Regions from separate parts of the Cognatiyoonia sp. IB215182 genome, predicted to be linked through region 2. Evidence: riboswitches for the same ligand, from Rfam matches in the RefSeq annotation. Region 2 holds a riboswitch; the other holds the start of a gene.

Region 1 (14,768 bases), on a different contig from region 2:
CCCTTGCAGGCATCCTCGCCATCGCGGTGAGCGAGGTTGGCACCTTCGCCAAACTCTTTTCCGAAGCCATTGAAAACACGTCAGAACGTCCCGTGGACGGTGTAAAAGCTTCGGGTGGCTCGCGGCTGCAGCAAATCCGCTTTGGGATTATGCCGCAGGTCAACCCGGTGATCCTGTCGATCCTGCTGTACAACTTTGAATCCAATGTTCGTTCCGGCACGATCCTGGGCATTGTGGGCGCGGGTGGCATCGGCTTCCTTCTGTCCGACCGTATCGCCGCTTACCGCTGGGGCGAGGCGTGGTCGATCATCTTCCTGATCATCGCGATGGTCTATCTGATCGACTGGCTGTCCGGCCTGATCCGCCAACGCCTGATCGGCAAGGCGGACCTAGCGAAATGAGCGGCGCAGGCTCCAAGAAGCATCTGAGCGAAGCACCGACCATCCACCCCGAAGCCACCGTCACTGACTGTGAACTCGGCGTCTGGACCGAAGTCGGCAAGGGCACGATGATGAAGGAAGTCCAGATGGGAGACTATTCCTACATCACGCAGCATTGCCACGTAGTCTGGACCACCATCGGCAAGTTCTGTTCCATCGCCAATTCTGCGCGCATCAACCCAGGCAACCACCCCACATGGCGCGCCACCCAGCATCATTCGGTCTACCGGGCCGAGGCCTATGGGCTGGGCGAGGATGACCACGACTTCTTTCAATGGCGTAAGGATGATTGGGTCACGATTGGACACGATGTGTGGATCGGCCACGGCGTCACGATCACTGCCGGTGTGACGGTGGGTGATGGTGCAGTGATCGGCGCGGGCGCTGTCTTAACGAAAGACGTCGCACCCTACACGGTCGTTGGCGGTGTGCCCGCCCGCTTCATCAAACGGCGGTTCTCGGAAGACCAAGCCAATGCCCTACGGCGCATCGCGTTGTGGGATTGGCCCCGCGAAAAGTACAAATCAGCCCTGCCAGATGTCAGGTCGCTGAGCATTGATGCGTTCATTGAGAAGTATCGCTGACACGAAGATCTGAGGGCGAGGTTTGGCTGGCGGGTATGCGGAGCCAAAATGGTGCGCCCCGTAATCCGACTAAATTTGTCGGATTGACATATCTGATTAAATCACTCAGGATTGCCTCAAGCGTCTAGCCACCCCGCTCGCCTTCCGGGGAAGCCCGATCATCGTCAGATAGAAAGGACTCTCCCGATGCGACAGACACCCGAATATCCAAGTCCCGCAGCGCAAGTTGATGCGCCGACATTGCCAAGCAAATCAGAGATTATTGCTGTCTTGCAAGGCGATGGCGGTCGCGCCGGTTTGCAATTGGAGTGGGTGCTGGACCACTGCACCGCACGTCAAGGAGCATCAAGATGACTATGCATGCTGTTGTTCAGACCACCAGATTCACGCCGCCTGAATTGCCAACATATAACGCAGAAGATCTGACCAAGAATGGGGATCGTGCGCAGATTGTGCTTGGCGATCAAACCTACGTTTTGCGCATTACCCGTGCTGGAAAACTGATCCTCACCAAATGAGCGTCCACATGCAAATCCGTGGCGGTACTCCGGTCGGGATGATGCGCGATCTATGCCCGATCTCGGCTGCGGCAGTGACGTACCTGCGCCTGTGGTGTGGCGGACCCGATCAGCAAAGCCAAGTCTGGAACGCGCTTGCAAGCGCGCTGGGCACAGCAAGGGGGCGCCGGGCGCTGCAAGCATTTGAAGCCCTGTTCGGCATCTGCGCGGCACATGGGCGCAGGCCACTGATCCGACATGCCCCACAATGCAAATGCGTTGGCTCGGACGAGGCCTGCTTTGCGAATTTCATCGCAACAGCGGCAGATGGTGCCAGAGAGGATGCGCTGCTCATGGCGACCCTACTTGTGCGCACAGATATGGCCCCGGTACTCACGTCCTTGGCAACTGACTTTGGTCTTGCGCTGAAGCGGATAGATTTCGCCGCACGGCCAGAGATGCCAGAATCCCGACCTCTTCACACGACACTCCACTAAGCAGGGAACCTGAAATGAAACTCCATTTGACTACGTCAACGGCGCTAGGCTTAGCCGTCGCGATGCCAGGATTTGCGGCGGAAAAGGTTGATGTGCTGACGACATATGCCGACATCGCCGCCGCCAAATACGGCGATAGTCTGGTCACTGCACAAGTCCTGCAATCGGCTGTGAATGCATTGGTCACCGCCCCATCTGCCGAGAACATGCAGGCAGCAAGGGCGGCCTGGCTAGCGGCGCGGGTCCCTTATCAGCAATCGGAGGTCTTCAGGTTCGGCAATGCGATCGTTGACGATTGGGAGGGGAGAGTGAATGCCTGGCCGCTCGACGAAGGGTTGATTGACTATGTTGACGCCTCCTACGGCGGGCCTTCGGATGAGAACGGCTTTGCGACGCTGAATGTCATTGCCAACCCCACATTCACGCTCTCCGGAGAAGAGGTCGATGCTGCCGCGATTACCCCGACCTTGCTGCAAGAGACGTTGCATGAAGCGGATGGTGTGGAGGCGAATGTCGCCACCGGATATCACGCCATCGAGTTCTTGCTATGGGGCCAGGATTTGAATGGTCACGGCGATGGCGCTGGTAACCGGCCCTGGGCCGACTATGCGCAGGGAGATGCCTGCACCGGTGGCAATTGTGACCGGCGTGCGACCTATCTGGTGGCGGCGACTGACCTGCTGGTCGAGGATCTGGCATGGATGACCGCGCAATGGGGCGCTGAAGGCGATGCGCGCGCTGCCCTCATGGCCGATGAAGACGCCGGGATCGCGGCGATGCTGACTGGCATGGGCTCACTTTCCTATGGCGAAACCGCGGGCGAGCGCATGCGCCTCGGCCTGATGTTGAACGACCCGGAGGAGGAGCATTCCTGTTTCGCCGACAACACCCATAACGATCATTTCTATAACGGCATTGGCGTCCAGAACGTCTATCTGGGCGAATATGTGCGGATTGATGGTACGCGCGTTTCCGGCCCATCCCTGTCCGACTTGGTTGTCGAACGTGATGCGGAATTGGATACAGAAATGCGATCCAAACTTTCAAACACGATCATGGCACTTGGCCGGATCAAGGCCGCGGCAGAGGCTGGCTTTGCCTATGATGAGATGCTGGCGCGCGGCAATGCTGGTGGCGAAGAGTTGATCATGGGCGGCGTCAACGGCTTCATCGATCAAACCCGTTCGATTGAGCGGGTCGTCACCACGTTGGGCGTGGCTCAAATATCGATTGAAGGATCAGACAGTCTGGACAACCCTGATGCGGTTTTCCAATAGGCGTGACGCAAAATTACCTCTGTCGGGCACGCCTTGTGCCTTGCAGAGCATGATATGGACGTCACCGGCCGCAGATGATCATGTGCGCGACAGCTGTTCTGCAACGCCCTGGATCAGGAACCCGATATGGCGTTGATGCGGCTTTGGCACACGAGAGCGGATCAGAAAAGTCAGGCTGTCCAAGTCGCCTGCATCCACGGCTGTAATCGCACGCATCAACCATGCTTCGTCGAACGAAACCTCTTCAACACCGGGGCGATAGAAGACGGGGCGCCGCGAAATCGCCTGGCGCATGCATTTGAACAGGACCCGCGCATGGGCATCGCGGGCGGTGCTTTTCTTGTTGGACAAGACAGCGCAGGCTTCAAAGAGATCCGCTTGCGCCGCAGAGCGGCAATCAAGCGCAATCACACGCAGGACGTTCAGCGGTTCGCGCCAACCAGATGGGATGGTGGGATCCGGGTGCCGATCAAGCGGCTGGTCTTTGGGCAAAGCCAATGAGGCCATGTCGCAATTCTCACATTGATCACAGCGAAAGGGGACTCGCCGTTTCTTTCCTGACTGTAATTATAGGATTTAACACGAAATGAAAGATGCATGAGAAAAACTATGGTAAAAATGCCGTTTTTCGGTCTGGTCCTGGTGTCTTCTGCGGTCTGGGCTGACATCTTGGATGATGTGCATCTCAATGTGATCCCGCGCACGGAAGCGGAGAGCGCACGCATCGCGGAGGTGACTGAGCCTACCACGGACTTCTCCGGCGTTGCGCGCTTTGAAGAGTTGTCGGCTGGCGCCGCAACGGTGCGCGCAAGCCGCACGGCTGACGCGTTTTCGCAGGCATCCGGCAACATGCAATTCGAGGACGAACTGACCTTCAAGGTCGGTAACGGGCTGTTTCGCAAAATCTGGGTTTCGGCACCTGCTTCAACGCTTGCATCAGATGGTCTGGGCCCTCTTTTCAATGCGCGGTCTTGTCAACGTTGCCATATCAAAGATGGGCGGGGGCATCCGCCGGAATCGCGTGAAGATAGCTCTGTGTCCATGTTTCTGCGTATCTCGATCTCTGGCGGTTACGACGACAAGATCGCCAATATCGAAGGATACATCGCCACGCTGCCCGATCCGGTTTACGGCAATCAATTGCAAGACTTTGCGCTTCCCGGCCATGCCGCAGAGTATGAGTTGGAGGTCACGTATGAAGAAGAGGTGATCGCGCTTTCAGATGGCGAGACGGTCAGTCTTCGCCACCCGACCTACCGTGCTGCAGGTCTTGGCTATGGCCCTTTGCACCCCGACGCGATGTTAAGCCCGCGCGTTGCCAATCAGATGATCGGGCTTGGCCTGCTTGAAGCTGTTCCGGCAGCCGATATCCTGGCCAATGCCGATCCGGACGACGAAAATGGCGATGGTATCTCTGGCCGCCCGAACATCGTTTGGTCCCATGAGTTTGACCGCCCCATGTTGGGTCGCTTCGGACACAAGGCTGGCAATCCCACCATCCGTCAGCAATCTGCCGCAGCTTTTGCAGGCGATATCGGTATCTCCTCGCCGCTCTTCCCCAACGGCGCTGGCGAGTGCACCGAGGCACAGACAAGCTGCCAAGACGCGCCGCATGGCGACGGGGATGAGCGGGTCTTTGAGGTTGATGACGAAATCCTTGATCTGGTGACGTTCTATAGTCGCAACCTGGCCGTGCCTGCGCGCCGCGATGCAAATTCCCCTGAGGTCTTGCGCGGCAAACAGGTCTTTTACGACAACGGGTGCACGGCCTGCCACACACCGAGTTTCGTGACACATCGATTGGAAGATCAGCCCGAACAAAGTCTTCAACTGATCTGGCCGTATTCTGACATGCTGTTGCATGACATGGGTGAAGGGTTAGCCGATCACCGGCCAGAGGCGCGCGCGAATGGTCGCGAATGGCGAACGGCCCCCCTTTGGGGGATCGGATTGACGCAGCAGGTCAGCGGGCACAGCTATTTCCTGCATGACGGGCGCGCACGCTCATTGCTCGAAGCGGTCTTGTGGCATGGCGGCGAAGCACAAGCGCAGCGTGACGCGGTGATTGCCATGCCGAAAGTGGACCGCGATGCGCTCATCACATTTCTGGAAAGCTTATGAAACCCATCCTAAGCGTTCTTGCAATCCTCGGCACCACTTGCATGGCGACGGCGCAAACCGAGGATATCGTCAATGACCACATACTGCCGGGCATGGCGGCACTTGCCGAAACTGGCGCGGCACTTTCGGACGCGGCGCAGGCGGATTGTTCGGTGACATCAATGTCCCTGCGAGACGCCTATCATGCGGCGTTCGATGCCTGGATAATGGTAAGCCATCTGCGTTTCGGCCCCAGCGAAGTCGATGATCGCGCCTTTGCCCTGGCGTTTTGGCCAGACAGCCGCGGCGCTACACCGCGCAGCCTTGCGGCGTTGATCCGCGACGAAGACCCGATTGCCGAAAGTGTCGCCGCTTATGCCGAGATGTCGGTCGCCTCGCGCGGCTTTTACGCCATGGAGTTTGTGCTGTTTGACGAAACGATCAGTGCTCCGGGCAATCCGACCTATCGTTGCCAATTGGTCCAGACGATTGCCGGCGACATCGCGGCAACGACGGCTGCAATTCATGACGGATGGGTGGCCGACTATGCCGCCCAAATGACCAATCCATCTGACATATACCAAGATGATCGCGAGGTTTTGCAGGAGCTTTTCAAGGCGCTTAACACCGGACTGCAATTCACATCCGAAAGCAGGCTGGGCCGTCCTTTGGGCACATTCGACGCGCCAAGGCCACAACGCGCCGAGGCCTGGCGCGCAGGCCGGTCAGCGCGCCACGTGACGCTTTCATTGACGTCCTTGCGTGATCTCGGCGCATTGTTGTCTGGCGAAGATGAAGCGTTGCTCGCCGCTTTTGATGTGGCGTTGGCGCGCCTGCAGGAACTTGATGATCCTGCCTTTGCCGGTGTGGCAACGCCACAAAACCGCCTTGAGATAGAGATAATTCAACAGAAAATTGAGGAAATCCGCACAATAGTATTGCAGGATATCGGCCCAACACTGGGTGTTTCTACGGGGTTCAACGCGCTGGACGGGGATTGATAATGGATCGACGGCAGATATTGGCGGCGCTTCTGGCGACGGGGCTGGCCCCGCGCGCCAGTTGGGCTGACGCGGGTGCACCTGCCTTTCTAGCCGCCGCCGCACGCGGGGACGGTCGATTTGTTCTCTGCGGGATTGCCGCCAATCGCGAAATCGTCTTTGAAGTCCCGATGCCCGCGCGCGGCCATGCCGCCGCAGCCCACCCTCAGAAGCCAGAGGCGGTGGCCTTTGCCCGTCGCCCCGGCACTTTCGCCATTGTTCTGGATTGCATGACAGGTCGCATCAAGGCGATCCTTGACGCACCACATGGTCGTCATTTCTACGGACACGGCGTGTTCAGCGCTGATGGCAGATGGCTTTACACCACTGAGAATGATTATGAGGCGGGGGTGGGGCGCATCGGCCTTTGGGCCGCGAGCCGGGGCTATGCGCGTGTGGATGAATTCAGCAGCGGAGGTGTTGGTCCCCATGATATCAAGCGGTTGCCCGGCAGCGATACGCTGGTCATCGCCAATGGCGGTATCGATACGCATCCCGACAGCGGCCGCACAAAGCTCAACATCCCCACGATGCAGCCCAATCTTGCCTATCTTTCAGATGGATATGTGACGGACACGGCGGAGCTGCCAACGGATTTGCATAAGAACTCAATCCGGCACCTTGCTGTGGCGCGCGATGGTCAAGTGGCGTTCGGGATGCAATGGCAGGGCGATGGGGCCGCGCCGCCGCTGGTCGGTGTCCATCGCACTGGCGCGCCTATGGAATTGCTGTCAGCAACAGACGAGGCACTGCAACAGATGCAGGGTTATGTTGGCAGCATCGCATTCTCTGATAATGAGGATGAAATCGTTGTCACGTCGCCAAGGGGCGGCGTTGTCCAGACCTACGATCTGAACAATCGCGCACTGTCGGGGATGCTCGACCTCAGCGATGCGAGCGGCGCGGCACCGGCAATGGGCGGCACGCTTATCTCATCCGGGACCGGCGCGCTGGTCCATTTGCGCGGTAATGCAAAGGTCACGCGCCAGATGCGTGGGTTGCAATGGGACAATCACCTTGTGCGGCTGGCCGCCTAGGCCCGCAAGGCCTGCGCCGCTGGCCTGGGTGCGGCAATCATAACGAATGCCTATTGACCCCGCCTGCAACTTTCATTTCACTGCCAGCGATGGTTCTTGGACGCCAAAGCTGCTGACAAGATGAAAAGGGAACACGGTGCGGCGTAGCCATAAGGCACCAAATCCGTGACTGCCCCCGCAACTGTGAGCGGTGAGCGACCCCAAAACACCACTGGACCAAAGGTTCGGGAAGGTTGGGGCAAGCATTGACCCGCAAGTCAGGAGACCTGCCATCACCGGTGCAAAACGCGCTGGCATGTCAACACCCATCAGGCGGGGTGCCTGGTCTGGAGCATATGATGGCAAAGCGGTCCGACTACCCGCGGCAACATGGTTCTGTATTCCTTGCCCTCGCCCAAGGCGGAGGGCCTTATGGAACATCGTATTACAATCTGCACATCTTGCCGGCACAAGGGCACGGAATGTCGCCCGGGCTATGAACTGATCGATCGCCTGCGCAAGGCCATGGCGGCGGCGGGCGACGCTGTCACCGAAGACTTTGAGATCTCAGGCGTCGCGTGCATGGCCGGATGTGACCGCCCCTGCACTGTGGCTTATCACGGCACGCGCAAGGCCACGTATCTTTTCGGTGATATCGACCCTGATGCGGATATCGACGATCTCGTCGCCTTCGCCCGGCAATATGCCTATCTGCATGACGGCTGGTGTTCGTCCGTGGACAGGCCCGGCAAGCTGCGCAATTCGACCCTCGCGCGCGTGCCTGCCGCGATTGTGGCGATTCAGGAAAGCGAGGTGCTGGCGTCGTGACTGCTGCCCACCTTTCCGTGCACGACCTTTCGTGGTCGCCGGGGCGGGGGGCGCCGCCGATCCTGCATGCGACCAGCTTTGATCTACCCGCTGGTGGCGTGCTGGGCATCGTGGGGCCGAACGGGGCGGGCAAAACCACGCTCCTGCGCCTGCTCTATCGTTTTCACCGGCCGCGCACTGGAACGATGCAGGTCGATGGCGCCGATATCTGGACGCTTAGCGCCAAGGAAGCCGCGCAACGGATAGCCGCCGTTTTGCAGGAACAGCCCAGCGATTTCGCCCTGACGGTCCGCGAAATCGTCACTTTAGGGCGCACCCCGCACCGGCGTGGCTTTGGCGGCAGTGCCGGTGCGCATGATGCGGAAATCATCGACAGCGCGTTGGGTCAGCTTGGCCTGCGGGGATTGGCACATCGCCACCTTGGCACGCTATCGGGGGGTGAGCGTCAGCGGGTCATGGTGGCTCGTGCCTTGGCGCAGCAACCGCGCCTCTTAATCCTCGATGAGCCGACCAATCACCTGGACATCCGCCATCAGCTTGAGGTGCTGGACCTGATCCGGCACCTGCCGCTGACGATCGTGATCTCTCTGCATGATCTCAATCTCGCTGCCGATATCTGTGATCACATCCTGCTTTTGCAGAACGGGCGGCCCGTTGGGTTTGGCGCACCTGATGAGGTGCTGTCCGAAGCAGCCGTCTCAAACGCCTTCCATGTGCAAGCGCGGCGCGAACATCTCGCGCCCAGCAACACTAATCACCTGACCTTTCATCTTCAGACCGAGGAAACGATATCATGAAGAATGCAATCTACGGCGCGACAACACTCGCCCTGATCGGGGGCTTTGCGCAGGCCGAAGTGGCGGTGCAAAGCTGCAACCGCACCGTCACCTTCGATGCGCCGCCTGAACGCGCCATCTCAAACGACGTCAACCTGACCGAGATGATGCTGGTCCTCGGCCTCGCCGACAACATGGTGGGCTATACCGGCATTTCGGGCTGGAAGACGCTGGATGAAGAGATGCGTTTCGGTATCGATGAACTGCCCGAACTGTCCGCGCGTTATCCGTCGAAAGAAGTGCTTGTGGGCGCCGATGCCGATTTTTTCTTTGCCGGGTGGAATTACGGCATGAAAGTTGGCGGCGAAGTGACGCCCGAAACGCTGGAGCCATTTGGCATCCAGGTCTACGAACTCACTGAATCCTGCACCCATATCATGGACAAGGAAAAGGCCAGCATCGAAGACATGTATGCCGACCTGATGAACCTTGGCCGCATCTTCGATGTTGAGGATGCGGCGACGGAGCTGGTCGATGGATACCGTGCCGATCTTGCCGCCTTCACCGAAACGCTTGAAACGGGCGAGCCGCTGCGCGTCTTTGTCTATGACAGCGGCGAGGACACGCCGTTTACCGCCGGGCGCTACGCTATGCCGACCGCGCTGATCGAGGCGGCGGGTGGCACCAACATCATGGATGATTTTGAGAAAAGCTGGGCCACCGTCACATGGGAAGCGGTGGTTGAGCGGAACCCCGAAGTCGTCGTCATCGTGAATTACGGTGAGGTCACTGCCGAGGAAAAGCGCGACTTCATGATGTCGAACCCGGCCTTCGCTGACATTGATGCGGTGAAGAACGACCGGTTCGTGACGCTGGAATATGTCGAGGCCACACCAGGCCCGCGCAATATCCGCGCAATCAAGACACTCGCGAACGCCTTCTGGGGCGAATAGAGGGCATGAGCGTGGTCATCGACGCGCACCCGCAATCACATCGCTTGAACCGGACGACGGTGTTCGTCTGCGGCGGGGTTGCGGTGCTTCTGGCCTCGCTCTCCCTTGCGATTTCGGTTGGGGCTGTACCGGTTCCGCTCGGCACGGTCTGGGGTGTCTTTGCCAACAAACTCTCACCGGGCCTTGTCGAACAAACATGGTCGCAGGGCCGCGAGGCGATCGTGTGGGAGATCCGTTTTCCACGCGCGCTTTTGGCCATGATGGTGGGCGCGGGCCTCGCCATGGTGGGTGCCAGCCTGCAGGCGGTGACGCGGAACCCGCTGGCCGACCCGCATCTGCTCGGCATCTCGTCAGGCGGCGCGTTCGGGGCCATTCTGGCGCTTTTGCATACCGGCTTGTTCATTGGCCTTTTGACCGTACCGCTGCTGGCCTTTCTCGGCGCACTCGGCGCAACGGCCATAGTACTGGGCGTGTCCCGCTTTGCCGATGCGACAAGCGCCGACCGGCTGGTGCTGGCAGGCGTCGCGGTGTCGTTCATCATCATGGCCGGGGCAAATGTGCTGATCTTCCTCGGCGATCCGCGCGCGACCCATACGGTTGTGTTCTGGATGCTGGGTGGCCTCGGCCTCGCCCAATGGGGGCAGTTGATCTATCCGCTGGTGATCTTGGCTGTTTGCGGTGCATGGCTGATCGCGCAGGCCAGCGCATTGAATGCAATGACCATCGGCGATGAGAGTGCGGCGACCCTGGGTATTCCCGTCGCGCGCTTTCGTCTTGCTGTCTTCGTTGTCGGCGCGCTGATCACCGGGGTTATGGTTGCGTTTTCGGGCATCATCGGTTTTGTCGGGCTGATGGTGCCGCATATCGTGCGCATGCTTGTGGGGGGCGATTACCTACGGGTCCTGCCCAGTTCGGCACTTGTGGGCGCGATCTTCCTGCTTTGGGCGGATATCGCGGCGCGCACTATCATGGCGCCAGAGGATATGCCGATTGGCATCGTCACAGGGCTTATTGGCGGTCTGTTCTTTGTCTGGCTTCTGGGGCGCAGGCGCGGTTGAGCCGCTACCGCTGGCTTTGCCCGCGCCAACCGAGCGTGCTGAAGATGGCAAAGACAACAGCGGCCACACAAACGATGGAGGGCCCGGCGGGCGTGTCAAAGACATAAGCTGCCCGCAATCCGGTAACCGCCGATCCCGCGCCAATTGCCGCCGCGATCAAGGCCATCGCCTCAGGGGTGCGGGCCAGACCGCGCGCGGCGGCGGCGGGGATGATCAGAAGCGCGGCAATCAACAGGACACCGACAACCTTGATCGCCACAGCAACCGTGATGGCCAGCGACAGGGTCAGGATCAGCTGCTCGCGCTTGGGATCAAGGCCGCTGGCATAGGCGAGTTCCTCGTTCAACGTTGCGGCCAAAAGCGCGGACCACCGCCACGCGATGAGCCCCACGACCATCGCGGCTCCGCCCCAGATCACCAAAAGATCCATGCGGGATACCGCCAGAAGGTCGCCAAACAGGTAGGCCATCAGGTCAAGCCGAATGCCCGACAGGAACGACACCGCGACAAGCCCGAATGCCAGCGCGGAATGGGCGAGCACACCTAGCAGCGTGTCCATCGCATAGCCGCGCCCGGACAACAGCGTGACCGTCACGGCCATGATTAATGCAACCGCCATCGCGCCGACAAAGATCGACATCTGCATCGCCAGCGAAAGTGCCACACCCAGCATCGCGGCATGGGCCGTGGCATCGCCGAAATAGGCCATGCGTCTCCAGACAACAAAGCAACCCAAAGGGGCCGCCGCAAAAGCCACGCCGACACCCGCAAGCGTCGCGCGCACCATGAAATCGTCCAGCATTACTCGGCGGCCTCGTGATGGTGGTGGTGATCGTGATCATGCCGGTAAAGCGCCAGCGCACCTCCGGTGCCGGTACCAAAGAGCGCGCGGTATTCAGGGGCAGAGGCGACAACGGCGGGCGTGCCCTCGCAGCAGACATGACCATTCAGGCAGATCACACGGTCAGAGGCGCTCATCACCACATGGAGTTCATGGCTGATCATCAGGATCGCACAGCCTGTCTCGGCCCGCACCGCCTCAATCTGGCGGTAAAAGGCGGCAGAGCCGGGCTGGTCGAGACCTTGGGTCGCCTCATCCAGCAGCAGGATATCGGGCTGGTTGATCAGGGCGCGCGCCAGAAGCACACGCTGAAACTGCCCGCCGGAAAGCTGCGACATCTGCCGGTTAAAGAGGTCCGGCACACCTGCGGTTTCCAGCGCTTTTGTGCATGCCTTCCGGTCCACCCGGTCGGTCAGCCTCATAAAACGCCCCACCGTGATGGGCAGGGTCGGATCGATGTGCAGACGCTGCGGGACATAACCGATGCGCAGATCAGGGCGCCGCGTCACCTCTCCTGCGGCGGGTTGAAGCGCGCCGATAATGGCTTTGAGCAGGCTGGTCTTGCCAGACCCGTTTGGGCCGACAATTGTGACGATTTCACCGGGTGCGACATGCATGCTGACATTCTGCAGCACGGCATTTGCGCCGTAAGAGACGGCGAGGCCCTTCACGCTGATCAGGTTCATGGGTCGGCCTTGTCTGCGCAGGCCGGGCAGACGCCTTCGGCTTCGACAACGGTGCGCTCAATCTGAAACCCAGCAGCGCGCGCAGCCGCCCCAAGCGCACCCTTGCTGGGGGTCGAATGGGCCTCTGCCACCGCATCGCAAACCCGACAGATCATAAAGGCGGGCGAATGATTTTCTCCCGGATGGGCACAGGCCACAAATGCATTCAGGCGTTCGACCTTGTGGACGAACCCATTCTCAACCAGAAAATCAAGCGCGCGATAGGCGACGGGCGGTTGCGAGCCGAAACCGGCATCCCGCAACAAATCCAATATCGTATAGGCCCCAAGCGCGCGATGTTCCTGCAGCAAAATCTCAAGCACCTTGCGACGCACCGGTGTCAGGCGCAGGCCCTGTTCAGCACAGCGCTTTTCTGCCTCGGCGAGTGCTTCGCTCACGCATATGTCGTGATCATGCTCGTGAAAGCCCAAGGCTGGCGCTTCCTTGTCAGACAGGGATGCGAGGTCGCTTGTCATGTTATTCCATATCATATATGCCGCTGCTAATGTTATAAGATCACATGAGATATCCAATGTCTAGAAAGCTGCTCCCCCTCTCGGTCACCGCAATTCTGATGGGCGGTACGGCCATGGCCGATGTACCGAATGTCGCGGTCGATATCGCACCAGTGCATTCGCTGGTGGCCCGTGTGATGGAGGGGGTTGGAACACCCGATCTGATCGTCCAGCCTGGCGCGTCGCCCCATGAGTACAGCCTGCGCCCGTCAGAGGCCGCGGCCTTGCAGAACGCTGATCTTGTCTTTTGGATCGGCGAGGATCTGACGCCATGGATGGAAAATGCCGTGGAGACGCTGGCTGAAGGAGCGGCGGTGACAACTTTGCTTGAGACGGGCGGCACAACACTGCTCGATTTCCGCGAAGATGCGTTGTTTGAAGCGCATGACCATGGTCACGATGAGCATGAAGACCATGACGCGGCAAAGGAGGCCAGCGATCATGATCATGACCACGATGACCATGATCACGAAGAACAGGCTGATGCCGACGGGCATGATCACGACGATCACGATCACGAAGAACATGCCGAGGCTGAGGCGCATGACCATGATCACGATCATGAGGAACATGCCGAGGCTGAGGCGCATGACCATGATCACGATCATGAGGAACATGCAGAAGCCGACGCGCATGATCACGACCACGACGATCATGGCCATGATGATCATGCTGGCCACGATCACGGCGAACATGACCCGCATGCATGGCTTTCCCCAACAAATGCCTCCACATGGCTGAATGTGATCGCCGCACAGCTTTCGGCGGCTGACCCTGACAATGCTGGGGCCTATTTCGCCAACGCAGCTGCCGCGCGGGCCGAGATGGAGGCCTTGTCAGCCGAGATTAACGCGACACTCGATCCGGCACGCGGTGGAAGTTTCATCGTCTTCCACGATGCCTATCAGTACTTTGAGGCGAATTTTGACTTCCCGGCTTCGGGTGCCATTTCCATTGGCGACGCAACCGACCCCAGCCCCGCGCGGATCGCCGAGATCCAGGGCCGTATCCGCGATGAGGGTGTGGATTGCGTGCTTGCCGAACCGCAATTCAACCCCGGCCTCGTCGCGACTGTTCTGGAAGGAACCGAGGCAAGCATCGGCGTGATCGACCCGCTGGGTGCAGAGCTTGAACCGGGTGCGGCACTGTACCCCCAGCTTTTGCGCAACATGGCGGCGACACTGGCAGAATGCCTTTAGACTGAACTACCTGATGGACGGCGGCCAAAGGCGACCGTCCATCAGTCTCTTAGCTTGTCCCAAAGCCGCTTGTCCCGTAGTGTTTCAGGCGCTGTTCAACGATCTCGAAGAGCGGTTGAGAAGTAGTCCACAATAGGTCGCGTCATATATTCAATTGGCGTCTGCCGCTCTGTCTGAATAAATGCCGTTACGCCCATTCCGTTGATGATTTCACGCGACACAGTCTCTGCCAGCATGTTTTCAGGGACCGAGATTGTGATGGCGTAGTAGTTCTTGCGCGTGACGGGATCGAAGGTGATATCGGGTGCAATCGCCAAGACCTCTCCAGTGACAGAGGGCAGCGCCCGCACATTATAGGCGGCAAATCGCAGGATGGCGGTTTGTCCCAGATGAACCTGATCGATGTCGCTTGGCGATACACG
Region 2 (14,768 bases):
TCGCCATTGTAGAGTGGCAGATTGATATCCGCCTCAACGAACTCATCCGGCCCGAAAATCTCTGCCGCGTTGCGCATCAGCATCGTATTCGTGGATGCCTTACGCAGCGATCCTGAAATCCCAAGAAGTGTTGTCATGATGAATGCCTTTCTTTGCTCGTGACAACAGCTAACGCGATTGGCCGATTGCGCAAGCGCATGCTTTCGCACATGATCCACGTCAAGACGTCAGGGGAGGGTAAGATGATCCGGCACGGCGGAAAAATCCTGAGCGATCAACTGGTTAAGCTCGGCGTGCGCCGTGTTTTTTCGGTGCCGGGTGAAAGCTTTCTGGCTGCACTTGATGGACTTTACGACAGTGGTATCCACAACGTGGTTTGCAGGCAAGAGGGCGGGGCGGCCATGATGGCCGAGGCCTATGGCAAGATGACGGGCCAGCCCGGTGTCTGCTTCGTCACACGTGGGCCCGGTGCGACCAATGCGAGCGCGGGTATCCATATCGCGCGGCAGGACAGCACGCCGATGGTCATGTTTGTCGGTCAGATCGACAACCGGCATACGGATCGCGAGACTTTCCAGGAGGTCGACTACAAGGCGCTCTTTGGCGGCCTGGCGAAGTGGGTCGCGCAGGTCGATCACACTGATCGGTTGCCTGAATACATCGCGCGTGCCTTCCATATGGCGATGTCGGGCCGGCCCGGTCCGGTGGTGCTCGCATTGCCGGAAAACATGCTCAGCGCCTCGGCGGATGTGCCGGACCTGCGTATCTCGCAAGCGATGATGCAGCCCGTTCCCGGCGATGCTGTTCAAGCGATCATGCATGTTCTGGGGCAGGCGGAAAAACCACTGATCGTCGTCGGCGGCCCGCATTGGAGCACGCAGGCCCAAGCCGATCTGCATGCATTTGCAGAAAGCCAGCAAGTACCTGTCGCCGTTGGGTTTCGCAGGCAGGATTACATGGACAATCACCACGCCAGTTACGCCGGTGATCTGAATGTGGGGATCAATCCTAGGCTCGCTGCGCGCGTGCGGGAGGCGGATACGCTGATCCTGCTCGGTACCCGGTTTGGCGATATAGAAACGCAAGGCTACACGCTGGTCGATCCCGCCGATCCGCAAAAAACCATTGTGCATGTGCATAGCGATGCGGATGAGATTGGCCGAGTCTACACACCTGATATCGGTGTTGTGACCGCTGCTCCCGCGATGCTGCGCCAATTGGCGGATGCGGCCCCAGCAGGCGCGTGGCCTGATTGGACCGCCGCCGCCCGCGCGGATTACGAGGCATGGATCCAACCGCAAGAAAGCCCCGGCGCGCTGAAACAGGAAGAGGTGGTCAAGTGGTTGTCGGATCACTTGCCCGACGACACAATTGTCACTAACGGCGCCGGGAATTATGCGGCGTGGCTGCATCGGTATTTCGTCTACAAACAATATGGTACGCAGCTAGCCCCGACCTCAGGATCCATGGGCTACGGGCTGCCCGCCGCGATTTCGGCGTCGTTGGAACACCCCGACCGCGCAGTGGTTTGCCTCGCCGGTGACGGGTGCTTTCAGATGACCAGCAATGAGCTGGGAACAGCCATCCAGCACGGCGCGAAGCCCATTGTCGTGATCATGAATAACCAGCGTTACGGTACAATCAGGATGCATCAGGAAAAGACCTATCCGGGACGAGTTTCGGGCACGGCGCTGATCAATCCTGATTTCGCGGCATTGGTGCGCGCCTATGGCGGGCATGGGGAAGTGGTAACGAAGACAAAGGATTTCCCGGACGCGTTTGCCCGCGCGCAAGCCGCTGGCACGATTGCAGTTATCGAATGTCAGCTGGATGAAGAAGCGCTGGCCACCGGTGCAACGCTCAGCGCGGTACGCAAGGCTGCTTTGCAGCGCTGAGAAATTGCCGAGATTTTCCGGAGAATCTGACGCCCTAAACCTCACGCCAATCCGTTGGTGTATTGGCCTGCCAATCGTTGCGGTCCAACAGCGGCGTGTCATCGTCAAATGCAGGCGTTCCAAGGCAAAGATATGCGGTCAGTTTCCAGGTCTGCGGCACCTTCAGAAGCTGCGTGACCGCATCGGGGTCAAGGATCGACACCCACCCAACCCCGATATTCTCGGCCCGTGCGGCCAGCCACAGTGTGTGTACGGCGGCCACGGTCGAATAGGTCAGCATCTCTGGCATGCTTTGTCGGCCGAGCCCGTGGCCCTCTGGTGGCTCTTGCTCGGTAAAGACGGCCAGATGCACCGGCGCGTCGGTCAGGCCCGCAAGCTTCAGCTCATTGTAATCCTGACGTTTTTCATCCGTATAGATTGCGGACGCCGTCCTGTTGGCAGCCTCAAAATTGGCAATGACAGCATCGCGCAAGGCAGGTGTTGTTACCTGCAAAACCCGCCATGGCCGGGCATTGCCAACCGATGGCGCCATGTCTATCGCATTGCGTAGGCGTCGCAGCGTGGCCGCAGATATCGGATCGGGCCGGAAGTGCCGGACATCTCGCCGCCATTTCAGGATATCCTGAAGGGCGGCGCGGTGCGCTGCCGTCATTTCCATCTATTGCATTTTCCATTTGCCTTTTTGGGTGGGCAGAAAGGCCTCGACCGCAGCGGTTGCAACCACTGCAGTCTCGCCCGTTTCGGGATTTGGGACATTCAACCCGCCCTTCACAGCCGAGAGCACCGCGTGGCCCCGCGGCAGCCCTGATTTCAGCGCGTCTGCATCTATCTTGTCCGGCTCCTGGGCCCCGATTGTCACCTTCAGCCGCATATCGGTATGCGGCAGCTCGAGGCTTTCAAAGATTGGCAGCGTTGAATGCCGGATCGCGTCTTCAATGGCGCGCGCGGCCGCCTTTTGGTAATCCATCCCGTGTAGATCATTGCCCATCCCCATCTCGATGATAATCCGCTGCTCCATCAGGCTTTCTCCATCATGAAGGCCACATTGATGGCGACATTCGCGATCACCGTTGGATTACCATCCGGGCGCGGCACGTCGAGGCCACCGTGGGTGACAGTGATCGTGGGCTGCCCGTAAGGAAAGATGCTAAGCAGGCTTTCGGTATCGACCTGATCGGGCTGCTGCACGCCAATTTCTACATCGATTAGCATCGCCTCTTTCGGAAATCCGAAAAGCTCCGCCATATTGATCGAGTTATGCCAGAGCGCGTCCTGCAGGCCCCGCCGCGCAGCTTCGGTGTAATCCTGTCGGCGCAGGCTCGTCCCCATCCCAAATTCGGTCAGAACACGGTGCTTTGGCATCGGCAAAATCCTCTGCAAAGGTGATTTGCTGCAACCTATCGGAACGCGTTCAAGAGCGCGAGAACCGGCGCGTCTTTGGGTTCCAAATCAGCTTTGTGTTTCGCGCCAGCCGCTTGCAACTGTCGGCCAGCCCCATGCGGTTCAGCCAGCGGCCCATGGACCTGACCGGGATTGCATGAATATCGCCAAAACCATCCACAAGCACGCATTCCTCGGGGCCCAACTCATTACCATAGGCCCGGCGTCCAAAGACAAAGTTGTTCGGGTTCAAATCGCTTGCCCGGACGCCATGCTCGAAAAGGGCGTCAATCGTATCGTTCAGCAGATTGATCTGTGAATCGGTGAGCGTTCCACGCCTAATCTTTTGACCCAACGTTTCGCCCACGCTGCCATCCGGTCCCATGACGTTTTCCGTAAGGCAACCCAGCCCGACATTGGTCGAGACAAAGCCGAACATATGCGACATAGGTGCGCGAAAATCGGGCTCAGGGTGTTTCAGCATGATCCGCAGATACTCAGTATACTCCTTGCGGATCTGACGTATCCGCGTACTGGGCATCAACCTGTCCATCACACCGTTAAAGTTGTTCCGGTGGGCAAGCTCTTCATCGGGCTTAAGCACCTTGATCAGTTTGGTGCGATCATTCGGATGCAGATAGACGGCCCGCTGTACGCCGCTTGCCACGAGATTTGCTGGTGAAAGGGTTAGCTGGGCCATTATCGAGGCGTTATATGTGGACTGAACCATACAGTTCAATGCCTCACAGTGTCGGCAGCTGCGAACCGCTGTGAAATTGCGCTTGCGGTATCGATCATGTCATTTTTCGATCGGGAATGGTTTGGTGAGTTGCACGTCTGTCTCGCGACGATTGCTTGGCAAGTGCGATCCAAGAAAGGATTAGCTCTCGGGCTGGCTAGTCAGGCTCTCGCGGCTCGCCGTTCCGCAAAAGGCCGCCCCGATTTGACTAACCAGCAACTGAACGAATTTGGAACTGACAAAGGCGGTTGATCCTGTCATCGAGCAGATCATGATTGCGTGATGTGAGAAGGTCGCCGCGCATCAATTTGTGCAGCGTCTTCGCTAATGCCAATTCTCTTGTCGTCGCGCATTCTGTTGCACAGCCCATCCCGACTTGTGTGTTGCTCAGAATTCGACCCCGATCTGGGCCTTGATCCCTGACCGGAAGGGATGTTTGACCAACTCCATCTCGGTGACCAGATCAGCAAGTTCGATGAGGTCGTCATGCGCATTGCGACCGGTCAGGACAACATGGGTCATTTCAGGTTTGTGATCGCGCAGGAATGCGACAACTTCTGCGGCACTGACATAGTCGTAGCGGATTGCGATGTTTATCTCGTCCAGGAGCACCATCTTGTTGCTCTTATCGAGGATCAACTCTTTCGCCTTGGCCCAGGCAGCCTGCGCCATTTCGGTATCGCGCGATTTGTCCTGTGTTTCCCAGGTGAAACCTTCGCCCATCGTGTGAAAGGCGCAGGTATCGCTGAATTTCGACAGGATCAGATCGCGTTCGCCTGTTGACATGCCGCCTTTGATGAACTGCACGACGGCGCATTTCATGTCATGCGCGATACAGCGGAAGATCATGCCAAATGCCGCCGAGGATTTGCCCTTACCCTTGCCGGTATGGACAATGATCAGGCCCTTCTGATCAGTCTTCGTTGCCATGATCTTGTCGCGGGCTGCCTTTTTCTTGGCCATCTTGGCGGCGTGGCGGTCGTCTTCTTCGGTCATGGCTTTCCCTTTCATATGGTGGGTTGCACCCAGCTTACAGCAGTCCGGCGATACGGGCGCGAGCAGAGTTCGATTTGGGTACCCAGAGGTTTCGGTCGATCGCTTCCTGCAACCGTTCGGCGATCTCTCTCAGGGCTGGGGCGTTGGCATCGTCGATGAAGGTGCGGGTGGCGTCGTCTTTGATAAAGGCCTCTTCCACCAGATCGAAATGGTGGTAGCGCACCGCACCGGTCGTGGCTGCGAAGGCAAAGAGATAATCGACTGTGGCCGCGATTTCGAACGCACCTTTGTAGCCGTGGCGTTTCACACCGTCGATCCATTTGGGGTTCACCACGCGGGAGCGGACGACCCGCCCAATTTCGTCATCCAGCGTGCGGATGATCGGACGTTCCGGGCGGGAATGGTCGTTGTGGTAGATGGGCCTGTCCTGACCCTGCAGCGTGCTGATCGCGGCGGCGGCCCCGCCTTCGAACTGGTAATAATCGTCACTGTCGAGGATGTCGTGTTCGCGGTTGTCCTGGTTTTGCACGATGGCTTCGGTTTGCGACAGGCGCTGCTCCATGGCTTTCCGGGCCTTCCGGCCCTCGGCGCCAGCGCCGTAGGCGTAGCTGCCCCATTCCAGATAGGCTTCGGCAAAATCCGTTTTGTCCGACCAGAGGCGTTCGTCGATGAGAGCTTGCAGGCCTGCACCGTATGCGCCGGGTTTGGAGCCGAAGACGCGGGTTTGGTCTTCCCCCGCCTTGGTGCGGGCCGCGGCTGGGTTGAGGTCTGTGGGTTCATCAAGGGCCTGGACAGCGCGGGCGGCGCTATCGACCAATGCGATGAGTTGCGGGAAGGCATCACGAAAGAAGCCGGAGATACGCAGAGTGACGTCCACACGGGGGCGGCCAAGCACGGATTGGGGCAAGATGTCGAAACCGGTGACGCGGCGATTGGCACTGTCCCATGTGGGCTTCACGCCCATCAGGGCCAGCGCCTGCGCGATGTCGTCGCCGCCGGTGCGCATGTTGGCGGTACCCCATGCAGTGATCAGCATTGTACGCGGCCAGTCGCCATGATCCTGAAGGTGCTTGTCGATCAGGAGGTTGGCCGATTTCCATCCCAGAGCCCAAGCGGTTGGGGTGGGGACGGCCCGGCTGTCGACAGAGTAGAAGTTGCGCCCAGTGGGGAGAACATCAAGGCGTCCTCGGGTCGGGGCACCAGACGGGCCCGGGCCGACGAAGTGCCCTGCAAGGGCGGTAAGGAGGGCCGCCCCCTCGGACCTGCCGCTGGCTTTGATTGTAAGGAGGATGTTTTCCCGGATTTCGGTCAGGACGGCCTGTGACGCTCGTGGGGTGAACCCCACATCGCCCCACCCGCCGTCCCGCAGGAGCTTTTGACTGAGATTTTCGAGACGCTCCACTGTGTCGCCGTTTGTCCGCCAGACCGTGCCATCAGCCAGTGTGTCTGGCTTCTTTGCTGCCGGTGCCGCCATGTCGCAATCAAGCGGGTCGATGGAGAGGTCCAGATCCTCAGCGAGCGCCCGGAGCAGCGAAGCATTCGCCCCCTTGCCGTCGCTACGTGGCACACGTGCGAGGGCAATGGCGAGGTCGCGTTCCTGTTGGCCCACTGGCGATTGTCCGAAAACATGCAGTCCGTCGCGGATTTGCGCCTCTTTGAGTTCGCAAAGGTACGCGTCGAGTTTGCCAAGATCGCTGTCATTGTCGCCGGTGAAGCCTGCGTCCTTAGAAAGGCCCGTGACCTCTGACAGCGAGAGGATTTCCTTTCGCAGATGGCCGATCCGCCGCGGGTCGACTCCCGCGGCCTCGTAGTATTCGTCCACCAGCGCTTCGAGGTCGCGGAGCGGCCCGTAGCTTTCGGCGCGGGTGAGCGGCGGGGTCAGGTGGTCAATGATGACCGCGCTTGTGCGCCTTTTGGCCTGCGTACCCTCACCGGGGTCATTGACGATGAACGGGTAGATATGGGGTGTGGGGCCGAATACGGCTTCGGGCCAGCAGGTCTCGGACAGGGCGACCGCCTTGCCGGGTAGCCATTCAAGATTGCCGTGCTTGCCCATATGCACGATGGCGTCCGCACCCCAATGATGCCGCAGCCAGAAATAGAAGGCGAGGTAGTTGTGCGGCGGGACGAGGTCGGGCGAGTGATAGGTGTCGGTCGGGTCGATATTGTAGCCGCGCGCCGGTTGCAGGCCGACGACCGCATTGCCGAAGCGATGGATTGAAAGGGCGAAGCCGTCATCAGTGAGAAAGGGATCAGCGTCCGGCTGGCCCCAGCGGGTGGTGATCTGTTCCTTGACGTCCCAAGGCAGCGCCTCGAAATGCGCTCTGTAGGTGTCGAGGGGCAACACCTCGCCGCCTTCCTTCTCGGCCCGGTCGGTCAGCCAATTGGTCGGGCCGTCCATGATTTTGTGCATCAGCGCGGCGCTATCGGGCGGCGGGTTGACGGCATAGCCTTCCGCTTGAAGCAGGTTCAGTACGTGCAAGGTGGCTGCAGGCGTATCAAGGCCGACGCCGTTGGCGAGCCGTCCATCCTTATTGGGGTAATTGGCGAGGATCAGAGCGACCTTTTTGCCGGCTGGAGCGGTGCGGCGCAGCGCCGCCCAGTTTTTCGTTAGTTGGCTGACGAAATCGATTCGGTCGCCCCGCGCCTGATAGGTGGCGATGGGGCATTCGGTGGCCTCATCAAAGAACGCCTCGCTCTTGAAGCTGATCGCGCGTGACAGGATGCGCCCGTCAACCTCGGGCAGGGCCACGTTCATTGCGATGTCACGGGCGGTGAGGCCCTGTTGCCCCTCGGCCCATGTGGCCTCGGCAGCGCCCGACAGGATCACCTGGAAGATCGGCGCGTGATTGGCGATGAGCGGGTTTTCCGGGCTGTCATCGCCATCATGCGGCGAGCCGACGGCAAATGCAGTGCAATTCAAGATCACGTCAGGTGGAGCTGCGTCAAACAGGGTTTTGAGCGTCGCAGTGCTGACGGGGTCCTTGAGGCTGGCGACGAAGATGGGGAGCGGGTTAAGACCTGCGCGGCTGAGGCTGCGGGTGAGCTTGTTGATCGGGTTGAGACCGCCGCCCTGAACGAGGGCACGATAGAAGATGATGGGGATGATGGGCGCGCCTTCGATCCAACCTGCCTTGGCCGCATCGAGATCGGCTATGCCCGCGCCGGGCCAATAGATGCCCGCGCGGAGGAGTGGTGCGGGCGCGCTGGGCCTTTCGCCACCCTGCAGCATGGCCTGGGCATAGCGCAGCAGGTTGGTGCTGTTCTGCGGGCCGCCTTCGATGAGATAGGACCAGAGCGTATCGTAGTCCTCTGGCGTGACCGTGGAAAGCTCGCGCAATTCCGGGTCCGGTTTGTCATCGCCGGGCAGGGCGGCGAAGGGAACACCCGCTTCGTGCAGCCGCGCCGCGTATTGGGTCAGCCCGTATTTCCAGTAGCCCGCGCCACCCAGAATGCGGGCGATCACGAGGCGGGACTTCGTGGCGCAATTGTCCAGATGCAGATCGACCGACATCGGGTGGGTCAGGTGCATCATATTGGCGAGACGCAGGGTGGGCGGATTGTGCATCTCGGCCCGCGCGTCCGAAAGGGCGGCGAGTTCTGTATCCGCTGCCGAAATGATGACGACATCTGCGGGTGTCTGGTTCAGATCAACCGGTTCGGTGCCGTCAGCGATGGCGCCAGGGGTGGCGGCGAGCAGGTGCATGTCAGGTTGAGTGTCCGGGCCTGCGTCTTGGTTGGGTCACAGCGCCTTCTCCATGAAGACGGAGCGGGTTGCCGTCATGTACGGACCGAAGGCTTCGCAGGTCTTGTATCCATTGCGCACATAGAGTTTCAGCGCGGCGACCAGCGCATCTCCGGTTTCCAGTTTCAGGACGGACAGGTTGTCTTCGCGGGCCTGATCCTCGATCTGACGCAGGATAGCGTCGGCGACGCCCTTGCCGCGCGCCTCTTCGGCGACGAACATGGATTTGATCTCGCCGTAGTCATCGCAGTTTTTCAATGCTCCAGTGCCGACGACCTCATCGCCTTCGCGGGCGGTGAAAAAGTGAATGTCGGGTGCAGCGAGTGCGTCGAAATCGAGGAAAAAGTTCTCTTCCGGTGGAAAGAGCGAACGCATCAGCGCGTGGCTTTGTTCGAGCAAAGCCTTGGCGCCGGGATGGTGCGGGTCATTCCGTTCGACGATAATCATGCGGTCAGTGCTGCGCTGATGGCGGCCTGGTCGAGCCCCGTTTCACCGATCACGACCAGCCTTGTGTCGCGTGGGGCGTCACCAAAGGGCTGGTCGAAATAGGTGTCTACGCGCGGGCCCACGGCCTGTAGTGTCAGCCGCATCGGCTTGCCTACGACGGCGACAAAGCCTTTCAGTCGCAGGATACCATGCGCGCGGATCGTGTCGGCCACTTGCGCGGCGAAGGCGGCGGCATCAGTGACTTCGCCACGGGTGACGATGAAGCTTTCGAACTCATCATGGCCGTGCTCGTGTTCATGATCGTGATGGTGGTCATCGTCATCGTGGTGGTGATGATGGTGGTGGATTTCGTGACGGCTTTCGAGGTCAGCCTCGGCCCCGATGCCCTGACCGAGTAGCACATCGACGGGAAGTGCGCCCATCGCCGCTTTGACCACTTGTACGCCCTGACGAGACTCGGTCTTCAGGCGAGTTGTCAGCGCCACAGCCTCATCTTCGTTCAGAAGGTCGGTCTTGTTCACGACGATCATGTCGGCGCAGGCGACCTGATCTTCGAACAGCTCTGACAGCGGCGTTTCGTGATCAAGGTTCTCGTCCTGCGCGCGCTGGGCATCGACGGCATCGACGTTATGGGCGAACTGCCCATCATGGACGGCCCGGCCATCGACAACGGTCACGACACCATCGACAGTCACTTTGGTCGAGATGCCGGGCCAGTTGAACGCGCGGATCAGCGGTTGCGGCAGGGCGAGGCCGGAGGTTTCGATGACGATATGATCCGGCTTGTCATCGCGGCTGAGTAGCTGCTCCATCGTCGGGATGAAGTCATCGGCCACGGTGCAGCAGATGCAGCCATTGGACAGCTCGACGATATCATCCTCGGTGCAGGTTCCCTCACCACAGCCTTTCAGGATATCGCCATCGACGCCGAGATCGCCGAATTCGTTGATGATGAGCGCGATCTTCTTGCCCTCGGCATTTTGCAGCATATGGCGGATCAAAGTGGTCTTTCCGGCGCCAAGAAAGCCGGTAACAACGGTAGCAGGGATTTTTGCGGGCATGGTGTGTCCTATCGCGTTTGATCAGATGTCATGCGGTCACGCCGCATGGTTTGGGGACTAAGCGGTCGTGGTGCGCCTGATATCCGGTGAAGACACCGCCTGAGCGCGGTAAGCAGCCGGGCTTGCCGGTTTAAACGTGATGCGATGAACGGCACCTGATGCGATAGACATGTTGATCCTCCTTTACCGTCATCCCCGACGGCAGGTTGCGTTACTTTGTACGGCTGGTCTCCTGGCTTGCGGGTCTTGGCGTTTTGCGGCCTTCCCGGGGATTGCCCCAGTGGCATTGTCGCAAACGCTCTCCGCATACAGTCGCGGGGGCGGCTGTGGCTTGAGGTCTCTGAGGTAGATCGACCCGTCCACATTCCCATTTCATCCCCTAATGCTGGGCATCGACGGGGAACCATACGCGTTATGTGTGCGCCTTTGGAGGCAGAAGGGTCAAGGTGGAAAGCGACGGTCGCAGGGTCAGGACCGGCGCTTATGGTGCGGTTGGATGCCTCCGGCGGGGATATTTGGGGCCAAAAGAGGAGGTTTACCCCAATATCTTGTGGATAAGTGGCCGGTTTTGGCCTTATCTAGCGCACCCGCGTTGACTCGCGCCGTGGCGAGGGGACAAGATTTGTCAACTTGAGGGAATCAAGAGCAGGACATCGCGTGCGGTTTAGCAAGCTCCGACTGAATGGCTTTAAAAGCTTTGTCGATCCAACCGATCTTATCATCGCCGACGGTCTGACAGGTGTGGTCGGGCCGAATGGTTGCGGCAAATCGAACCTCTTGGAGGCTTTGCGCTGGGTCATGGGTGAAAACCGCCCCAAGGCCATGCGCGGGGGCGGGATGGAGGATGTGATCTTCGCCGGCGCCTCCACCCGGCCTGCCCGGAACTTTGCCGAAGTGTCGCTGATCATCGACAATGGGGAACGGTTGGCCCCGGCGGCCTTCAACGACAGCGATAATCTGGAGATCATTCGGCGGATCACGCGCGATGCGGGCTCGGCCTATAAAGTGGGTGCGAAGGATGTGCGGGCGCGGGATGTGCAGATGCTGTTTGCCGATGCCTCCACCGGGGCGCATTCGCCAGCACTTGTCCGGCAGGGGCAGATCGCGGAACTGATCAACGCGAAACCCAAGTCGCGCCGCCGTATTCTGGAAGAAGCGGCGGGGATTTCGGGCCTCTATCAGCGGCGTCATGAGGCTGAATTGAAACTGAAAGGGGCTGAGACGAACCTCACCCGTGTTGATGACGTGATTGAGCAACTGGCCTCACAGCTTGCGCAACTCGCCCGACAGGCCAAGCAGGCCGCGCGCTATCGCGAGATCGGTGAGAAGTTGCGCAAGGCGGAGGGCATGTTGCTCTACCGTCGCTGGAAAGAGGCTGACGAGGCGCTCTTGGCCGCGTCCGAACAGTTGCGCGAGCGGACAACCGCGGCAGCGCAGGCCGAAAAGGCGGCGCGCGAGGCCGGGAAAGCGCGGCAGGGGGCGGAAGATGCGCTGCCACCCTTGCGCGAAGAAGAGGCGATTGCAGCGGCGGTTCTGCAGCGCCTGCAGGTGCAGCGGGATACGCTGAAGGATCAGGAACAGCGTGCGCTTGATATGATCGAGACGCTGCGCGCGCGCATCGATCAGCTGGGCCGCGATATGGAGCGTGAGGCCGGGCTGAACAAGGATGCGGGCGAGACGATTGAACGGCTCGAATGGGAAGCGCGCGAAATCGCGAAGGCCGGAGAGGGGCATGACAAGCGGCTGGATGCAGCACAGGTGGCGGCGCGGGAAGCGGCTGGTGTCTTGCAGGAACGTGAGGCCGATACCGCGCGGATGACAGAGGATGTGGCGCGGCTTGCGGCGCGGCATCAATCCGCGCAGCGCTTGCTGGATGACAATCGCACGACGCTGGAAAAAAGCGAAGCTGAGGCCGCGCGTGCCAAGGCAGCCATGGATGAGGCGCGCGCGAACCTGACGAAGGCCGAAGCCGATTTTGCGAGTGCCGGTGAGGCCGAAAAGGCCGCGATCGCGGCCGCTGAGGCCGCCGATACGGCTCTGGTAGCGGCTGAAGCGGCGCGCGCAGAAACCCAATCGCGCGAAAGCGAGGCGCGGGCTTTGCGGTCGGAGGCGGAAGGCGAGGCAAACGCGCTGCGGGCGGAGGTGGCCGCATTGGCCAAGCTAGTGGAGCGTGACACGGCTGAAGGCGGACAGGTGCTGGACCTTCTGCGCGTCGAAGGCGGCTACGAAAAGGCGCTGGGCGCGGCTTTGGCGGATGATTTGCGTGCACCCGCTGTGGGGTCTGACGCCAAGTCGGGCTGGGCTTTGCTGCCGGGCTATACCGCGCCTCAGACATTGCCCGATGGCGTGAAGGCACTGACCAATTATGTGACGGTGCCGGAAGTCTTGGTGCGGCGGATGTCGCAGGTCGGGCTGGTAGATCAGGCCGATGGGCCGCGCTTGCAGGCCGATCTGAAACCGGGGCAGCGGCTGGTGTCGGTTGAGGGCGATTTGTGGCGCTGGGACGGTTTCCGCGCGGGTGCCGAAGATGCGCCGTCCACGGCTGCGTTGCGGTTGCAACAGCTGAACCGGCTCACCGAACTCAAGCGCGATCTTGAAGAGGCCAATGCGACGGCACAGGGTGCAGCCCAAGCGCATGAGGCGCTGACCGTCTTGCTGAAAGAGCAAACCGAAGCTGACCATAGCGCGCGGAAAGCGCGCCGCGACGCCGATCAGGCGGTGACCGATGCCAACCGCGCTGCAAGCCGTGCTGAGGCGGAACGGAACCTGAGCGAAGGTAAGCTGGAGAGCCTGGGGCTTGCGGTGAAGCGCCACGAAGAGGAGGCGATGGCTGCCCGCAAGGCGCTGGCGAGCGCCGAAAAGGCGGCATCCGATTTGGGTGACCTTGATGCGGCGCGGGCGGCGGTCGAGGATGTCAAAATGACGGTCGAGGCGGCCCGGATCACGATGATGTCCCGCCGCACGGCCTTTGACGAGGTGCGCCGCGAAGGTGAACAGCGGCTGAAGCGCTCGCAGGAGATCACAAAAGAAATCTCGGGCTGGAAGCACCGGTTGGAAACGGCGAGCAAACGTACGGCGGAACTGGCTGAACGCAAGGAGGCGTCCGAAGCGGAATTGGCCGAGGCCACTGCGGCACCGGAAGTGATTGCCGCTAAGCGGGCAGAACTTGCTGATGCGATTGATGAGGCGGAAGCGCGACGGAAAGCCTCTGCCGATAAGCTGGCCGAAGCCGAGACTGTGCTGCGGGATGCAGGCCATGCGGAACGTGAGGCAGAGCGCGTTGCCTCGGAAGCGCGTGAGGCGCGTGCCCGTGCCGAAGCGCGAAGCGATGCTGCCCGCGAGACAGTCGCCTACGCCGCCGAGCGGATCATGGAGGCGCAGGAGGTCACGCCGGACAAACTTCTCGAAAGCCTGGCCGTCGATGTGGAACAGATGCCTGCCGCAGAGAAAATCGAAGGTGAAGTCAATGCGCTAAAGCGGCAGCGCGACAGTCTGGGTGCGGTTAACCTGCGAGCCGAGGAGGACGCCAAGGAGGTGCAGGTCGAGCATGATGCGCTGGTCTCCGAGAAGGCGGATCTGGAGGCGGCGATTGCGGCACTCCGGTCTGGTATCGCGAGCCTGAACAAGGAAGGGCGCGAGCGGCTTTTGACGGCTTTCGAGCAGGTGAATGACAATTTCGGATTGCTGTTTACGCATTTGTTCGGTGGCGGTGAGGCCAAGCTGGTGCTGGTGGAATCCGATGATCCGCTTGAGGCTGGGCTGGAGATCATGTGCCAGCCGCCCGGCAAGAAGCTGAGTACCCTGTCGCTCTTGTCAGGTGGGGAACAGACGCTGACGGCGCTGGCGCTGATCTTTGCTGTGTTCCTGGCGAATCCCGCCCCGATCTGTGTGCTGGATGAGGTCGATGCGCCCCTTGATGATGCCAATGTGACGCGTTTCTGTGACCTGCTGGATGAGATGACACGGCGGACCGATACGCGGTTTTTGATCATCACACACCATGCAGTGACGATGAGCCGGATGGACCGGCTTTTTGGCGTGACCATGGGCGAACAGGGTGTGTCGCAATTGGTGTCAGTGGATCTGAAGCGGGCCGAAGCGCTGGTTGCATGATGCCAGGCGGCGCTGTTGCTGACGCAACGCGCCCCGCCCGCCATCCCGTGGACGCGGTTCGGCAGACGTGGCATGCACGGATATGGGCACGGATGACAGGATATCGATAAGCGGCCATTGGACCGGGCGCTACGAATATGGTTTGGGCGCGGAGCCTGTTCCGTTTGAAGCGGTGATTGCAGAAGCGGCAGGGCAGCTTTTGGGTGACATAACCGAACCCAATACATTTCATCGTGATATGGGGGCCGAATTGACCGCGACGTTGATGGGTCAGCGGACGGGCCATGATGTGTATTTTCGCAAGACTTATGACGGTTTCGATCAGGGCGATGATCCTGTTTATGAGGGGCAATTGAACAGCGCTATGACCCGGATTTTGGGGAGGTGGCGGT

Evidence for each region. Region 2 has a riboswitch for cobalamin ahead of cobW (cobalamin biosynthesis protein CobW). Riboswitches for the same ligand answer to the same signal wherever they lie in the genome.
Region 1: it holds a riboswitch for cobalamin, as region 2 does, so the genes downstream of both, SLH47_RS09290 (DUF1636 domain-containing protein) here and cobW (cobalamin biosynthesis protein CobW) in region 2, are expected to answer to the same signal.

Annotation. Positions count from the first base shown of each region.
Region 1 covers NZ_JAXBMB010000004.1:113,557-128,324, forward strand. The annotation lists gene phnE (phosphonate ABC transporter, permease protein PhnE) at 1-401, shown strand, start outside; gene SLH47_RS09250 (DapH/DapD/GlmU-related protein) at 398-1,024, shown strand; gene hemP (hemin uptake protein HemP) at 1,381-1,542, shown strand; gene SLH47_RS09260 (hypothetical protein) at 1,551-2,018, shown strand; gene SLH47_RS09265 (imelysin family protein) at 2,033-3,295, shown strand; gene SLH47_RS09270 (hypothetical protein) at 3,374-3,802, opposite strand; gene SLH47_RS09275 (di-heme oxidoredictase family protein) at 3,905-5,416, shown strand; gene SLH47_RS09280 (imelysin family protein) at 5,413-6,396, shown strand; gene SLH47_RS09285 (DUF1513 domain-containing protein) at 6,399-7,472, shown strand; cobalamin riboswitch at 7,546-7,761, shown strand; gene SLH47_RS09290 (DUF1636 domain-containing protein) at 7,884-8,279, shown strand; gene SLH47_RS09295 (ABC transporter ATP-binding protein) at 8,276-9,076, shown strand; gene SLH47_RS09300 (ABC transporter substrate-binding protein) at 9,073-10,008, shown strand; gene SLH47_RS09305 (iron ABC transporter permease) at 10,014-11,066, shown strand; gene SLH47_RS09310 (metal ABC transporter permease) at 11,071-11,868, opposite strand; gene SLH47_RS09315 (metal ABC transporter ATP-binding protein) at 11,868-12,593, opposite strand; gene SLH47_RS09320 (Fur family transcriptional regulator) at 12,590-13,108, opposite strand; gene SLH47_RS09325 (zinc ABC transporter substrate-binding protein) at 13,165-14,346, shown strand; gene SLH47_RS09330 (HlyD family type I secretion periplasmic adaptor subunit) at 14,442-14,768, opposite strand, start outside.
Region 2 covers NZ_JAXBMB010000002.1:470,244-485,011, reverse strand. The annotation lists gene SLH47_RS06120 (NADPH-dependent FMN reductase) at 1-137, opposite strand, end outside; gene SLH47_RS06115 (thiamine pyrophosphate-binding protein) at 243-1,895, shown strand; gene bluB (5,6-dimethylbenzimidazole synthase) at 1,930-2,553, opposite strand; gene SLH47_RS06105 (Lin0512 family protein) at 2,554-2,913, opposite strand; gene SLH47_RS06100 (Lin0512 family protein) at 2,913-3,257, opposite strand; gene SLH47_RS06095 (YrbL family protein) at 3,307-3,975, opposite strand; gene SLH47_RS06090 (hypothetical protein) at 4,072-4,266, shown strand; gene cobO (cob(I)yrinic acid a,c-diamide adenosyltransferase) at 4,402-5,010, opposite strand; gene cobN (cobaltochelatase subunit CobN) at 5,045-8,716, opposite strand; gene SLH47_RS06075 (GNAT family N-acetyltransferase) at 8,753-9,202, opposite strand; gene cobW (cobalamin biosynthesis protein CobW) at 9,199-10,263, opposite strand; cobalamin riboswitch at 10,468-10,686, opposite strand; gene smc (chromosome segregation protein SMC) at 10,921-14,376, shown strand; gene SLH47_RS06060 (hypothetical protein) at 14,444-14,768, shown strand, end outside.